DNA from 2 places in the Pseudodesulfovibrio sediminis genome. Region 1 is predicted to be linked to the other one. Evidence: riboswitches for the same ligand, from Rfam matches in the RefSeq annotation. Region 1 holds a riboswitch; the other holds the start of a gene.
What was found. Region 1 has a riboswitch for cobalamin ahead of SRBAKS_RS15450 (ribonucleoside triphosphate reductase). Riboswitches for the same ligand answer to the same signal wherever they lie in the genome.
Positions count from the first base shown of each region.

Region 1 (7,585 bases):
GTTGCCGCAAAAGACGAACAGGGCGCTGAAGATGGCGATGCCGAGGAGGAGGGGGACATCCCCGCGAATTCCGGCTTCAACCGTGGCCTTGCCCAGTCCGGGATAGGAGAAGACCTGCTCCGCCAGTACGGAACCGCCGAACAGCTCGCCAAGGGAGGCAAATTGCAGGGTGACGGCAGGCAGGGCCACATTGCGCAGGGCATGCCGCCAGGCCACGCCTCTGCGGGTTTCGCCCTGGGCAAAGGCAAAGAGCGCGTAATCGCTGTTCATGGCGTCGATCATTTTTTCGCGGGTATGCAGGGCTATCTGTGCCACGCCGATGACCGAAAGGGTGGCGGCCGGGAGAATCAGGTGATGCAGTTTTTGCCAGAGGGTGGCGTCTGCCGGGGAAATGCCGGTGGGCGTGGCCCCGCAGATGGGGGTGATGCCCAGCGTCACGGAGAAGATCGAGAGAAGCACCAGTCCAAGCCAGAAAGAGGGCGTCGAGGCCAATGTGTAGGCGTAGAACCGGATGCTCCTGTCAAGGAGTGAGTTGCGGTTCGTGCCCGCCAGCACGCCGAAAATAAAGCCGAGTATGCCTGAGATGGTCCATGCGGACGCCATGAGCCACAGTGACGTGGTGAAGCGTTTGCCTATGACCTTGGTGACAGGCTCGTTAAAGATCATGGATTGGCCCAGATCGCCTGAAAGGGCGTGCTTCGCCCATTTGATGAAGCGTTCCGGGGCCGGTTTGTCCAGCCCCCACCGCTCGATGATTTTCTGTTCCTGTTCCGTGCTTATCTGCATCCTGTCCATGCCGATATACGCCGTGACAGGGTCAATGGGCGAGAGCGAGACAAGGGTGAAGGCAAGGACGGATACCATAGTCAGAATCAGGACCAGTTTGCCTGCTTTTCTGAGCCAGAAAGATGTTGTCGTGTTCATGAAGTAATCCTGAAGGGCGGCGTGACCGGAGCCACGCCGCCGTTACATGCGAAGGTTAGTCGATCCAGGTCCACTTCTCGATGTTGGCCGTGATGGGCCAGCCGTGTCCATGGGGCTCAACCTGGGACGTGCCCACATTGAGATGGTCGCTTATGAAGTAGGTGTGATCGAGGTTGACCAGCCACGCCCAGGGCGCATCGCCGAGAGCGCTGGTCCCTGTTTCGCCATCCCACTGTGATTTCATCCAGTATTCAAGAGAGGCCTCGTAGTTGGGGGCGGCCAGGGCCTTGTCGAGGTATTCGTCCACCTTGGGATTGGTGTATAAGCCGGGGTTGTTGTACCCGTCACCGGCATGGTGGCTGCTGTAGAGATGGTAGATCTCGATGGGGTCGTGGCTGCCCCAGCCAAAGACGATGACGTTGGAATGCATGAGCTGTTTGATTTCATCCCAGCTGCGCTTGCCTTCAACCTTGGCGTTGATGCCGATCTTCTTGATCATGTCAGCGGAGGCCAGAGCCAGGTACTGGCGGATGCTGCGTTCTGCCGGGTAGATGATGGTGAACTCGGCTTTCAGGCCGTTCTTTTCGACAATGCCGTCACCGTCACTGTCCTTCCAGCCTGCGTCGGCCAGAATCTTTCTGGCGGCGTCGGCATCGTTGTCGGCAAAGGTGTTGGCAGGGTTGAACCAGGGCAGGCCGTCGCACACGCTGTAGGCCGGGCTTCCGTATCCTTCCAATATGCCTGCGACCAGTGCCTTTCTGTCGATAACCTTGTTGATGGCTTGTCTGATCGCCTTGTCGGCGGTCACGTCGTTGCCGATGGGAGCGCCTTTGTCGGTGGTTTTGCCTGTGGCGGGTACTGTCGGGAACATGAGGCCGCGGTTGTCCACACTGTGCACGGCGTGCATCGTCATGCCGGGGATGGTTTGGACAGCCAGAGCCTGCGGAACGACGACGATATCAACCTGTCCGGCCTTGGCCGCGGCAAAGGACGTGTCCTCGTCCGTGAACAGGAATACCAGCCGTTTGAAATAGGGCGCGTCGCCGTAGTAATAGGGGTTGGCTTCGGCGATCATCTGCTGCCCTTCGTTCCACTCGACCATCCGGTAGGGGCCGGATCCGATGGGCATGCGCGCGTATCCCGGGCCATGGGAAGCCTTGGGGACAATACCCAGGCTGATGAAGCGGTTGACGAAAGTGGAGTCGGTTTTCTTGAGGGTGAAGAGGATGGTGGTCGCGTCTTTTGCCTCGGCCTTGTTCAGGCTCATGAGGTCGACCTTGCCCCCGGCCTGGGCTGCCGTGTTGAAGGTGTACTCGACATCTTTGGCGGTCAGGGGCGTTCCATCGGAAAATTTGGCGTCCTCACGTATGGTGACAGTCCACAGCAGCCCATCCTTGGACAGCGAATAGCTTGTCGCCAGGTCTGTGACTATTTTCATGTTCTCATTACGCTTGAGCAAAGTGCTTTGAAAAAGAGGACTGCCGTATCGGCCCCACCCCAGGGTGGGGTCATAGCCCTCGGCGGGTTCGCCCTTGATGGCCAGAGTCAACGTGTCCTTGGCCATCGCGATGGATGGACAAAGCATGAGAAGTCCGAGCAGAATCATGAATACGAGATTCATATGCCGACTGTTCGGGGAGGATTTAACATAATGCATACCGACTCCTTTGAATACGAATTTGATAAAAGACTGTTTTTGGTAACACCCATTGTAAAATCGTGTCAATAAATAGGTATCAATATTGAATACGTAAACTGGTGTAGTTGCGGGATATCTGGAGGCGCTTATGATCGAGTTCTGCTCATTTTGCCTAAAAAAAAGCCCTGCACTGATGTACGTCAGTGCAGGGCTGGTATCCTATGAGGAAGTCAGTGTGGGGACTGCTTATCCCCCGTGGGTATGCTTTGCTCCGGTCGCGATTCCGCAGATGTCATCAAGAGCCTTGCCTCTGGCCTGGGCCAGCTTCTTCCATTTCCGCTTTTCCTTTTTCAGGGTCTCGATGGTGTGCAGCAGATTCTGCACGGTCTGTGCGGGGTAACCGTGTGTCGCACGGCTGCCTCTGCGCAGTTCTTCATCGTTGTGCTGCCTGATGGAAGCGATCTGGTTGGCATCAAGGATCATGCGTCAGTGCTCCTGAACTAGGCGGTCTGGCAGAATGTCTGCTCAGTGTATTCGATGCGATCCTTGTATTCTTCCTGCTTGCCCTTGTTCCAGCGGCCCACGGGGCGGTAGTACCCGACCACGCGGGTGTAGACCTCGGTTTCCTTGTTGCAGGTCGGGCAGTCGAAGTGCTCGCCGTACAGGTAGCCGTGATCCTCGCATATGGAGAAGGTCGGAGTGACCGAGATATAGGGTATCTTGGTCTTGCTCATGGCCTTGAGCAGGTAGTTCTTCACGCTCTCTTCATTCGGGGCCGCTTCGCCCAGGAACGTATGGAAGACCGTGCCGCCGTTATAGAGGGTCTGCAGTTTGTCCTGATGCTCAAGGGCAAAGAAGACATCTGAGCTTGCGCCCACGGGCAGCAGGGTGGAATTGGTGTAATACGGGGTCTCGTCGCCGGACGTGTAGATATCCGAATAAAGCTCCTTGTCGATCTTTGCCAGACGGTAGCAGGTGCCTTCGCCCGGAGTGGCCTCAAGGTTGTACAGGTTGCCGGTCTCTTCCTGAAAACGGACGACCAGACGGCGGAGGTGATTGAGCACACGCTGCATGAGGCGGGAGCCGGACGCCGAGTCCACGCCCTTGCCGAGCAGGTTCACGCATGCCTCGTGTCCACCGATGAGGCCGATGGTCGAAAAGTGGCCTTTCAAACCGTTTTTGAGGTAGCGGCGGGAGAACGGGAACATGCCCGCTTCCAGATTCTTCTCAACGACCTTGCGCTTGAATTCCAGGGATTCGCTGGCAAGCTGTGCGTACTCGGAGACCAGATCGATGAAGTCGTCTTCATTGTGAGCCAGATAGGCCAGCTTGGGCAGGTTCAGGGTCACCACGCCGATGGAGCCGGTCAGGTCGCCCGCACCGAACAGGCCGCCGGTCTTCTTGCGGATTTCCCGCAGGTCCATCTGCAGACGGCAGCACATGGAACGCACATCTTCCGGGTTGAGGTCCGAGTTGATGAAGTTCTGGAAGTAGGGTGCGCCGTATTTGGCGGTCATCTGCAGGAGCATCTTGCCTTCCCTGGAATCCCAGGGGAAGTCCTTTGTCACGTTGTACGTGGGGATGGGGAAGGAGAAAATGCGTCCGTTGGCGTCGCCTTCAAGCATGACTTCGAGGAAGGCCCGGTTGATCATGGCCATTTCCTCAGCGAAATCGCCGTAGGTGTAATCCTGCAACTCGCCGCCGAGAATGACGGCTTCGTCCGCGATGTGCGACGGCGGGACAAAGTCGAAGGTGAAGTTGGTGAACGGGCTCTGGCCTCCCCAGCGGGAGGTGGCGTTCAGGTTGTGGAGCATCTTCTGGATCTGCTGCTTCACGGTGGCATAGTCCAGCCCGTCATTGCGGATGAAAGGAGCCAGGTAGGTGTCGATGTTGTTGAACGCCTGTGCCCCGGCCCACTCATTTTGCAGGGTGCCGAGGAAATTGACGATCTGACCGCAGGCCGCATCAAAGTGCTTGGCCGGAGTGGACGAGCAGCGGTCGCGCAGGTTGAACCCTTCCAGAAGCAGGTCGCGCAGGCTCCAGCCGGAGCAGTATCCGGCCAGGCCGAATGAAAGGTCATGGATATGGAAATATCCGTGGGTGTGGGCCATGCGCACTTCTTCGGGGTACTTTTCCAGCATGTAGCGTGCCTGGACAGAACCGGCCATGTGGAGAATCAACCCCTGAAAGGAGTGGACCATGTTCGAGTTTTCGTTGACCCGCCAGTCTACGTTGTCCAGATAGCTTTCGGTGACACCGGCGATATCCAGAAACGCGTCGTTCTGGGAGCGCAGCTCACGTCGTTTTTCACGATAGATGATGTATCGCTCGGCAACCTTGTACAGACGCGCTTCCATGAGCACCTGCTGCACGGTGTCCTGTACCTGTTCCTGTTCGGGAACGTCTATGTCGAGGAGCTTTTTTTCCACTTTTCCGGCCAGCCTGTCGGCAAGGAGCGGGTCTTTGATGCCGCTGCCCTTGAGGGCTTTGAAGATGGCGTTGCCGATCCTCTTGGTTGACCAGGTCTCAATGCATCCGTCGCGTTTTTGAATTTGAATAGGCATAATCGAATCTCGTAGTGCAGGCAGATGAATACGGATATCTCCAGACATCGGTTCGGCGTCGGGAGAAAGCTGCTTGCGCGGCTGTCATAGGCAAAACCAGAGGCAGAACCTGAGGCTCGCTGACAACAATTGGATGGTGAACGTGTTCATGTCCGTGTGCGGGCTCCGCGGACCGCATTCGGCAGAAACTCTTCAGGTAGGTCTTCTGGCTTTCCTCGTCCGCTCCGCCTTCCCGCCTTGCGACAGTGGCTGATGGATCGGACCGTTGCAGAGGATTACAGCGGCGGGACCACTCCGGATTTGCACCGGATTCCCTGTTATGGCCTTGCGGCCACCTGAAGGACATCGTGATACAAATTCGATTATCTTATGCACGGCGAGAGTGCAAGCACGTTGTCTGAAAAAGGCATCAGATTCTTCCAATACCCAGAGCTGGCATGGGCTACCCGTCCAACTCCGGGAGATCGGTGAGAATGTCCAGGCACAGGTCGGCATTGTTGAGCGTATAGAGGTGAATGCCCGGCGCGCCCATGGCAAGCAGTTCCCGAATCTGCCGTCGGGCGATCTCCACCCCTTTTTCTCTTACGGCCATGTCGCCTCCTTGCTCATGGGCTTTTTGCAGCTCAAGGTAGAGCTTCAGTGGGATATTGGCCCCGCAAAGAGCGAGGATGCGGTTGAGCGATTGCAGGCTGAGGACCGGAAGAACGCCCGGCACGATGGGCTTGGTGATACCCCTGTTGCGCAGGCGGGTCACGATGTCCTGATATCGGCGGACGTCAAAGAACAACTGGGTGATGGCAAAGTCTGAACCGGCTTCGAATTTGTGACAGGTCCACTTGAGGTCGTCCTCGATGGAGCCGGACTCCGGGTGTGCGTCAGGGTAGCACGCTGTCCCTGCGCAGATTTCGGGCCAGCCCTCCCTGACGAACTCCACCAGATCCGAGGCATAGGCAAAGTCCTTCCAGGCGTCTCCCGGATAATCGGTGGGCAGGTCGCCGCGCAAGGCAAGGACGTTGTTGATCCCGGCATCCAGCAGATGATCGAGATAGCGGGCAATGCTGTCTCTCTCGGCTCCCACGCAGGTCAGGTGCGACATGGTCGTGAGTCCGAAGCGTTCATTGACCGCCGAAGCGATTTCAAGGGTGTTGTCCTGAAGTTTGCCTCCGGCACCATAGGTGATGGAAACAAACAACGGGTCGAGACCGGCCAACTGATTGACCTGGTCGAAAAATTGCGGCCAGCCCTCCTGCCCCTTGGGCGGGAAAAATTCAAGGGACAGGAAGCGGTCGGAGCGGGGGATGAGATCGGAGATTTTCATGGTGTATCCTCATGTGGCCAGGGCAGGCAGCCAGGCTGCCCGCCCGTTTGGTTTACTCTGAACGTGTCGAGTGGTTATGCGTGTCCCTTGCGCAGTGTGGCCGCCGCTTGGACCATATTCTCCAATGAGGCCATGGTCTCGGGCCAGGCACGGGTCTTCAGTCCGCAATCGGGATTGACCCAGAGGCGCTGGGCCGGGATGACCTTGACCGCCTTGTGCAGGAGCGAGACAATCTCGTCTTTGCCGGGCACCCTTGGGCTGTGGATGTCATAGACTCCCGGGCCTATCTCCGCAGGATATTGGTAGGTGTTGAAGGCGTCGAGCAGCTCCATGCCGCTGCGGCTCGCTTCGATGCTGATGACGTCCGCGTCCATTTCGGCGATGGACTGCATGATGACGTTGAACTCGCTGTAGCACATATGGGAGTGAATCTGCGTGATATCCTTGACGCCTCCCGCTGTCAGGCGAAAGCAGTCAACGGCCCAGCGCAGGTATGCCTCCTGCTGGTCCTTGCGGATGGGCATGCCTTCACGCAGCGCCGCCTCGTCGATCTGAATGATGGAAATTCCGGCCTCTTCAAGATCAACGACCTCGTCGCGGATGGCCAGGGCGATCTGACGGCAGACTGCGTCTCGCGGGATATCGTTGCGGACAAAACTCCAGCACAGGATGGTGACCGGTCCGGTCAGCATGCCTTTCATGGGTTTGTCTGTCAGGCTCTGGGCATACAGCGCCCAGTCCACGGTCATCTTTTCCGGTCGTGAGACATCGCCATAAATAATGGGCGGCTTGACGCAGCGGCTGCCGTAGCTTTGTACCCAGCCGTTCGAGGTGAAGCAGAAGCCGTTGAGCTGCTGGCCGAAGTATTCGACCATGTCGTTGCGTTCGGGTTCTCCATGGACAAGGACATCCAACCCCAGCGCTTCCTGGCGATCAACCACGTCGGCGATGTGACCCTGCATCTTTTCGATGTATTCCGCTTCGGATATCTGGCCTTTCTTGAACTGGAGTCGGGCCTGCCGAATCTCTGCGGTCTGAGGAAACGAGCCGATGGTCGTGGTGGGAAAAAGCGGCAGGTTGAGCCGTTTCCGCTGCTGTCGGGCGCGTTCTTCAAACGGAGAAGTCCGGTCGTACATTTTC
Region 1 is NZ_AP024485.1:3,265,165-3,272,749, forward strand. It holds gene SRBAKS_RS15435 (ABC transporter permease) at 1-924, opposite strand, end outside; gene SRBAKS_RS15440 (ABC transporter substrate-binding protein) at 980-2,581, opposite strand; gene SRBAKS_RS15445 (hypothetical protein) at 2,810-3,046, opposite strand; gene SRBAKS_RS15450 (ribonucleoside triphosphate reductase) at 3,064-5,127, opposite strand; cobalamin riboswitch at 5,306-5,481, opposite strand; gene SRBAKS_RS15455 (methylenetetrahydrofolate reductase) at 5,570-6,445, opposite strand; gene metE (5-methyltetrahydropteroyltriglutamate--homocysteine S-methyltransferase) at 6,520-7,585, opposite strand, start outside.

Region 2 (7,585 bases), 410 kb from region 1:
TAGGCCGAAGCCCACGAAGAGGGACGTCATGATCCGGGGGAGCCGTACTTCGAAGACGATGCTTGCCTTGAGGGGATCGACGGAATCCGCCGCCCCGCGCAATCCATCCAAAAATATGGTGATGATCTCACCGGGCGCGATGGAGATGAACCCCATGCTGGTGGCGAGGATCACCAGACCTGCCAGCCCAGAGGCCAGAAGCAGGAGGATGGATGTACGGGAGACGGCGGTCATTATTCGTTAAGGCAGCAGATGCGTCTGGCCCATGGCGTCTTTGAGGTGGCGCACATAGATGTCAGCCCAGGCATCCATCATGCCGAGGCCTTGCAAATCGGTCGTGACCGTGAATTTCTCCTTTTTCAACAACTGCAACCAGGAGTCGTCTTCGGGGCCGGCCATATCGTTGGTGGCGTGATCGCCTGCCACGATCATGAAGGGCTTGAGCAGGATCGCGGTCTTGCCTGCGTCCTTCAGCGCTGTGAGCATGTAATTGAAATCCGGGAATCCTTCGACGCAGGCAATGAAAATGGGATACTCGTAGGTGCGCTGCATTTCACGCTGGAATTCGGCATACGCTCCGGTGGAGTAGAAGTCGTTGCCATGCCCCATATACACGAGCGCTGCATTCATTTTCTTGGCTTTGTCGACATCCTGTTTGAGTGCTTTGGCGGCGATCTTGAGGTCTTCGGTGTACGGATAGACAGTGCCGGAAATGCCCAGCGCGGGGCGGCCCAGTCTCAGGCGTTCAAAGGGGGCGTTTTTGCTTTTGACGGTGCGGATGGAGCGCAGACCGATGAGCATCTCCTTGAGATCGGAGAATTCTTCGCCGGAATACACATGCAGGGATTGTACGGAGATGTCCTTGAAGCCCATATCGCTCAGCTCAGTGACGGTTGCCAGAGGGCTTTTTACGTACATGATGGTTTTGGGGATCCCGGGATGTTCCTTTTGCCAGGCCGGGTCGCCCTGCCGTTCATGCCAGATGTCGCGGATGATGCTGGAAGTGAAGGCCAGCTTGACGGGAATGTCTGGGTTGGCGGTCTGCACTTTTTTCTGAATGTTCAGGATGGACTCCAGCGCGCTGGGGTAGCTGGTGCCAAAGGCAGCCAGAACAATGGCCTTTTTGGTGGGACCATCCGTGCCATGACCGGCGAGAGCCGGGGTCATCAGCAAAAGAACAAGAGCGCAGGCGAGCAGGACTGCAGGGAGTCTGTTGAAGCTCATGATTTCTCCTTGAGGAGTGGGCAAGTAGGAAATGAAAAACCCCTCCCTCTGAATAATACGAGGAAGGGGAACCGTTTTTTCCCTTCAATGCCTGTGAGTGGTAAGCCCTCGTACCACCGAGGCAAAACCTGGACAATCGCACTGACTGCATGGAGATGCAGAGTCATGTCAGTGAGTCTAGGCAGGTCTTCCGGCTGGTTTCTCCTGCTTTCGCCTTCCCGGAATATATCCAGTGGCGCTATGAAAGCGGTTCAACGAAACGTCACGGCGGCGGGTCCGCTCCCGATTTGCACGGGATTCCCTATTAAGCCCACGGGGCACCAAGAAACTCGTAACTATGCTTGTCAGGCTTATGTTGTCAAGGATTCTCGGGCGTCTCGTTCAATGCGTGCCTGGAAGTGTTTGATCATTTCTTCGGTGTCGATGACCAGCGCGTCGGATTCACCCATCATGCCGTAGCCGAGGATGGGAATATGGAAAATCTGTTCTACCGGAACGGTGAATCCGGTGATGACGACCTGCTGTTGCTTGAGGACTTCATCCACCAGGATCGCCCCTTTGTAGTCGCCGACGCGCACGACAATTGCCTGTGTCATTTCGATGTTGTCGATCTCCGGCGTCAAGTCGAGAAGGTCGGCCAATCTGAGCAGGGAGTGAATTTCACCACGCACATCCACGGTTTCGCGGCCGTCCGGCAATTCCACGACATCGTTGAGGCGGGGCATATATATTTCCACGACATCCCGGCTGGGAACGATGAACGTATCACCACCCACCTTGCAGACCAGAGCGTCCACAATGCCTTCGTTGGCCGAGCGGTCCAGGGGGATGGATATGGTAAAGGCCGCCCCGTGTCCCAGTTCGCTTTCGATGGAGACATCACCATCCAGTGTGACCTTGATGGCGTTGACAACAGCATCCATGCCCACGCCTCGACCGGAAACGTCCGTGATTGTTTCGGCAGTGGAGAAGCCGCTTTGGAGCACGAACTGGAGTATTTCCTTGGGATCGTCGTATTCCTTTCCTTCTTCGGTCAGTCCTTTTTCCTCGGCTTTGGCGAGAATCCTGACAGGGTCGAGGCCTTTGCCGTCGTCCTTGACCTGGATATAGGCTGTGTCTCCCTTGCGCCATGCGGACAGCGTAACCACACCTGTCGCGTTCTTGCCGGCTGCCTTGCGACCTTCTGGGTCTTCAAGGCCGTGGTCGACAGCATTTCTGAGGAGGTGAACCAGCGGCTCGTTGAGAGATTCCACTATGGTCTTGTCCAGAGCCAGATCGTCTCCCTTGACCTGGAAGTCGAGTTTTTTGTTGATCTTCTGGCTGAGGCTTTTCACCAACCTGTGCATGGGCATGAAAATTTGTTTCAGCGGCACCAGTCGAATGGAATTGACTTCCTTCTGGAGTTTACTGATCACGTTGTCTAGTTCGCGCAGTGATGAGGCGACCTGACTCATGTTTGTTGCACCACCCTGCGCAATGACAGCGTAGGTGACCATGAGCTTGCCCACCAGTTCAATGACTCGATCCAGAGAGTCGGTTGCCACACGAATGGAGGCGATGGCAGAAGTCCCAGTCTTGGCATCTGCTTTTGGCTTGGGCTTTTCTTCTTTTTGCTTTTCCGGTTCGCTTGTCTCTTCAACCTCTGCTTCAGCCTCGGCTGTGGGCGGCTCTTCAAAGGCTTTTGCGGCTTCCTCTTCCGACTCTTCAATTTTAGGGGCGGCAGTGGACTTTGTCTCGATTTTGGCGAGGGCTTCAGCTCCTTCATCGAGCACGCCGCCCAGAGCGAAGAAAAATTTCTTGTGCGCTTCGCAGATGCCGAGCATGGCGGTAATGATTTCCTGGCTGGGCGGGGTGATACCGTCTTTGAGCATGTCCAGAATGGCAACGACGCCAACGGACGAGAGTCTAATGCTCGACAACCCGAGTGCATCGACGGCTTCTCCGGCTCCGTTGCCGGTAGTTTCCACGTCGAGGATTTGTTTTTCTATGTCCTCGATGCACTGAATAATGCTGTCTTGCATGTCGTCCCCTTATTGAGCAGTAAAATAGGTCTCTTCATCAGTGTAGATGGAGATTGTTTTGTCAAATCTCCACGCATATAAAGTCTGCTTGGCGTCCGGTGAAAGGTTGCAGGCTGCGATCTTGAACGTGGTGCCCATGCTTGCGACTGCGCCCCACGCACCGGACCCGAATGTCAGGACTTGCGCCAGGTCAAGCAAAATGGAGTCGCCCGGTTCGATGAACAGAATTGCCGAGATGATCGGTTTGAAATGCCCGTCCAGATGAACGCGGGGATCCTTGACCCTGATTATGGTCACGCCATCGCGCGTTTCCACATCCACACCGGCACCGAGCGCCTTCTCTTCAACCTGTCCGCTGGAGGAAGCTTCGGTGATAAGGGCAAGGACTTCTTCCTGCTCCTCTTCATCCAGGTTGCCCTCTCGCAATTGTTCAAGGACCTGAAAAATCATGTTGATGCCGCGCTGGAGCAGAGTGATGTTGTGCGAGTTGACCTCAACTTCGCCAGCCTGCACCTTTTTCAGAAAATCCTCAATCTTGTGAGTAAAATGCGAAGCTTCCTCAAAGCCCGGCATGAAGCCGGTCACGCCTTTGATGGTGTGCAACGGGCGAGCAAGAATTTCGATGCCTTCACCGAGGTCATCGCCCTCAAGCATTTCAAGCCCCTCCATCACCTGAGGGTAGTATTTGTCGTTGACCTCGGAGAAGAACTCCTCAACCATCGGGTCTTCGCTCATTTCTGATCCTTGTTTATTTGCTCAAAAGTCCGAGCTTTTCCAGTTCGTTGTACAGTTTGTCCTTGGCGACTGGTTTTACCAGATATGCTGATGCCCCGCCGTCATAAAATGTTTTGATGACTGTCTGCGGGTCATCCAGGGCGGTCGTCATGATGACTTTTGCCTTGGGCGTATAGTTGTTTTCTTCCTCAAGCGTTCGAATCTTTTGTAACGCCTCAATTCCATCAACCTCCGGCATCATGATATCCATGAGGATCAATTCATAAGGCCTGTTTTCGACATGGCTGAGTTTGAAGGCCTCCACGGCCTCCCGACCATTGACCACTATGTCGACATCAAAGAGGGTCATGAGAAATGAGCGCAACACTTTGCGACTTAAAAATTCGTCTTCAACTATGAGTGCACGCATTGCTTTCCTCGTTGGCGATCACTTTATTTAATTATTACATAATACTTTCTTACTAAAAATAAAAAAAAGTCAATATGATGATAAAATTTATCACAGGTTAAGATGGAAGCTGTGCTTTGCAGGTCTCTTGATAAATCAAAACAGATCACTTGCCAATCTACTTCATAATCGGTACCAACCCGTCATGACACGTGAAATCACTGACAAACGCAAAGCGCGTATCGATGCGGTTCTGGCCAAACGTCAGAAGGATCTGACTTTGGTAATAGATAATATATGGGATCCCCATAATGTCTCGGCTGTTTTGCGCAGTTGTGACGCTTTTGGCGTGGCTGGGGTGCATTTGTATTACACCACGTCTCAATGGCCGGACCTTGGAAAGAAGAGCTCCGCATCGGCCAAAAAGTGGATCAATCGCACCCGGCATTTGGATGCCTCAACCATGGTCGCGGGATTGCGCGATCAGGGGATGCAGGTTCTCAGGACCGGTTTTTCCGAAACGGCCCGTCCGGTCATGGATTTTGATTTCACTCGCCCGACAGCGATTATTTTGAGTAATGAACACAGGGGGACTTCCCCTGAATTGGCTGAACTCATTTCAGACGAGATATATATTCCGATGTATGGTATGGTGCAGTCCTTTAATGTGTCTGTGGCTGCAGCGATCATACTTTCCCAGGCTTCCTCACAGCGTGCTCAGGCTGGTATGTATGATACACCCTCATTCTCGGCAGAAGAACTCGAACAACTCAAAGCTGAATGGTACACACGATAGGAGATTGAAATGCACAATTTGCTCAAGACCCTTGAGGCTGGAGAACTGATAATTTATCCAACGGAAACATTGTATGGTCTCGGGTGTGATGCAACCAAAGAAAAGGCCTGTGCCCTGGTGGCGGATATCAAGGGGAGAGCCGGGAGCAAACCGCTGCCTCTGATCATAGGCAGCATGGAAATGCTCAATCTGGTCTCCAACGAAATTTCATCGTCTCTACTCAATCTGGCCAAGAACTTTTGGCCCGGTCCTCTCTCCATTCTGGTCAAAGCGGCTCCTGAGTTGCCCTCCCTGCTCTCCGATGAGGATGGGTATACCTCTGTCAGGTGGAGCGGGCATCCGTTTGCTGCAGAACTGTCCAGGCGGTTGAAGAAGCCCCTCGTGTCCACTTCTGCCAATTTTTCCGGCAAGCCGCCGGTGGCCCTGCCGGAAGATCTTGACCCCGAGTTGATCGATAAGGTGGGGGCCATCTATCTTGATCCGCCGTGGCCCAAAGGCGACAAGCCTTCGACCGTTGTCCGCCTGATAGGTTCCAGTCAGGTCGAGGTCCTTCGTCAGGGGGCGGTCACAGTCACCAAGTTGTGTGAAAAGGGTTTTACTGTCTCTGTGAAATAAATATAAGGGGCTGTATTTAGTCTTTATCCTGGGGTACGTTTCAATTCATGAGAGAAAAAGAACCAGTGATAATGAAAGAAGATGACTCCAGGTCAACCATTCTCATTGTCGAAGGCAGCCGTTACATCTGCGCCGAGCTCGAACGGCGGATTAGTCAAGAGCTTGGTTTTGACACGCACATTTGCCAGACTCAGGCAGCTGCGTTGGAATATCTTGACGCCCGCGCTGACACGGTCTTTCTGGCCATTCTCGGGCTGACACTGCCCGACTCCTCCGAAGGAGAGATCGTGGATCTCTTTTGCGGCAGGAATATTCCCACTCTCGTGTTTACGGCCAACATGGACTCGCTCATCCGCGAGGAGATGTTGTGCAAGAGTATTCTTGATTATGTCATCAAGGATCCCAACGCGGTATCCAACATTATCGAATATATCCGTCTGCTCAGAACAAACCAGCAGGTCAGGATACTTGTCGTGGAGGACTCAAAGAGTTTTCGCAAATTCCTCCATGATATTCTGAGTCGCCAAATGTATGACGTGGTGGCTGTGGAAGACGCTGAAATCGGTATGGAGCTTCTGAAAGACAACGATTTTACGCTTGCTGTTGTCGACTATGAATTGCCGGGAATGAACGGAGTGGAATTCACCAGACAGGCGCGCATGCAGTATCGCAAGGATGAACTTGCGATACTGGGGATATCCAATTCCGATGAACCCATGCTCACTGTCAGATACCTGAAAGGCGGGGCAAATGATTTTCTTGCCAAGCCGTTTGAGGTTGAGGAGTTGTTGGGTCGGGCAAGACAAAGCGTGGAAAATATCGTGACCATGCGTAATTATAAGAACGCCATTGCTGTCAAGAATCGCTTTCTTGGCATGGCGTCACACGATCTGCGTAGTCCGATCAACGGTATCAAAGGGTTCACCGAGTTGTTGCTGGAAGGGGTCTTTGGCGAGATGTCCGAAGAGCAGCGCGAGGCGTTGGAGAACATCAGGAGTGCCAATGAGCATATGCTTGCTCTTGTGGTGGATTTACTTGATCTCGTGGTTATCGAAGCGGGTGAACTGCAGCTCCATAAGACCCGGGCCAGTCTGATCGATAGTATCGCCTTGCGTATTCGCATACATTCCGTGAGCGCGAGGAAAAAGCATATTTCCATTTCTACAGAGTGTGATGATCCGGGCGAGTTCGAATTTGACACCAGCCGTATCGGTCAGGTCATGGACAACCTGTTGTCCAATGCCCTGAAGTTTACCCCGGATGGGGGCAGTGTGTTCGTGACGCTGTGCCAGCGCAACGGCATGGCCGAAGTGTGTGTGCGTGACAGTGGACAGGGCATTCCTCCGGGTGAGGAAGATCTGTTGTTTCAGTCATTTCAGAAGACCAGTGTTCGTCCTACTGCCGGGGAACAGTCTACCGGTCTCGGCCTGCCCATTGTCAAAACCATTGTTGAAAAGCACGGCGGGACCGTCTGGGTGGAGAGTGAATACGGTCAGGGCGCCGCTTTTTGTTTTTCATTTCCAATGGGTCTTGAGTCGTAAAAAATCCTGTACCGCCTCCTCCCGTAAAGAGCGGGTTTTCTCAGAAGAGTAAAAAAAGTTGTACGCATTTCTTTGGATAGTACTTTGGGGTTAGATTTTATTGTGTGTCGTATAGTGTTGTAATATATGGATTAAAAATACATATTGTAGAAGAGGAGAGCTTGGCACGGCCGTTGCTAATATAGCTGCATACTTCTTCTTTTCTTTTGCACACGAGAAATACAAGGCTTCACCGAATATATCGGTGGAGCCCTTCTCGTATGGT
Region 2 is NZ_AP024485.1:3,673,757-3,681,341, forward strand. It holds gene SRBAKS_RS17295 (FecCD family ABC transporter permease) at 1-234, opposite strand, end outside; gene SRBAKS_RS17300 (sirohydrochlorin cobaltochelatase) at 241-1,224, opposite strand; cobalamin riboswitch at 1,388-1,564, opposite strand; gene SRBAKS_RS17305 (chemotaxis protein CheA) at 1,575-3,245, opposite strand; gene SRBAKS_RS17310 (Hpt domain-containing protein) at 3,255-3,980, opposite strand; gene SRBAKS_RS17315 (response regulator) at 3,994-4,389, opposite strand; gene SRBAKS_RS17320 (TrmH family RNA methyltransferase) at 4,574-5,164, shown strand; gene SRBAKS_RS17325 (L-threonylcarbamoyladenylate synthase) at 5,174-5,779, shown strand; gene SRBAKS_RS17330 (hybrid sensor histidine kinase/response regulator) at 5,851-7,320, shown strand.
Region 2: another riboswitch for cobalamin. It lies ahead of SRBAKS_RS17300 (sirohydrochlorin cobaltochelatase); the one in region 1 lies ahead of SRBAKS_RS15450 (ribonucleoside triphosphate reductase).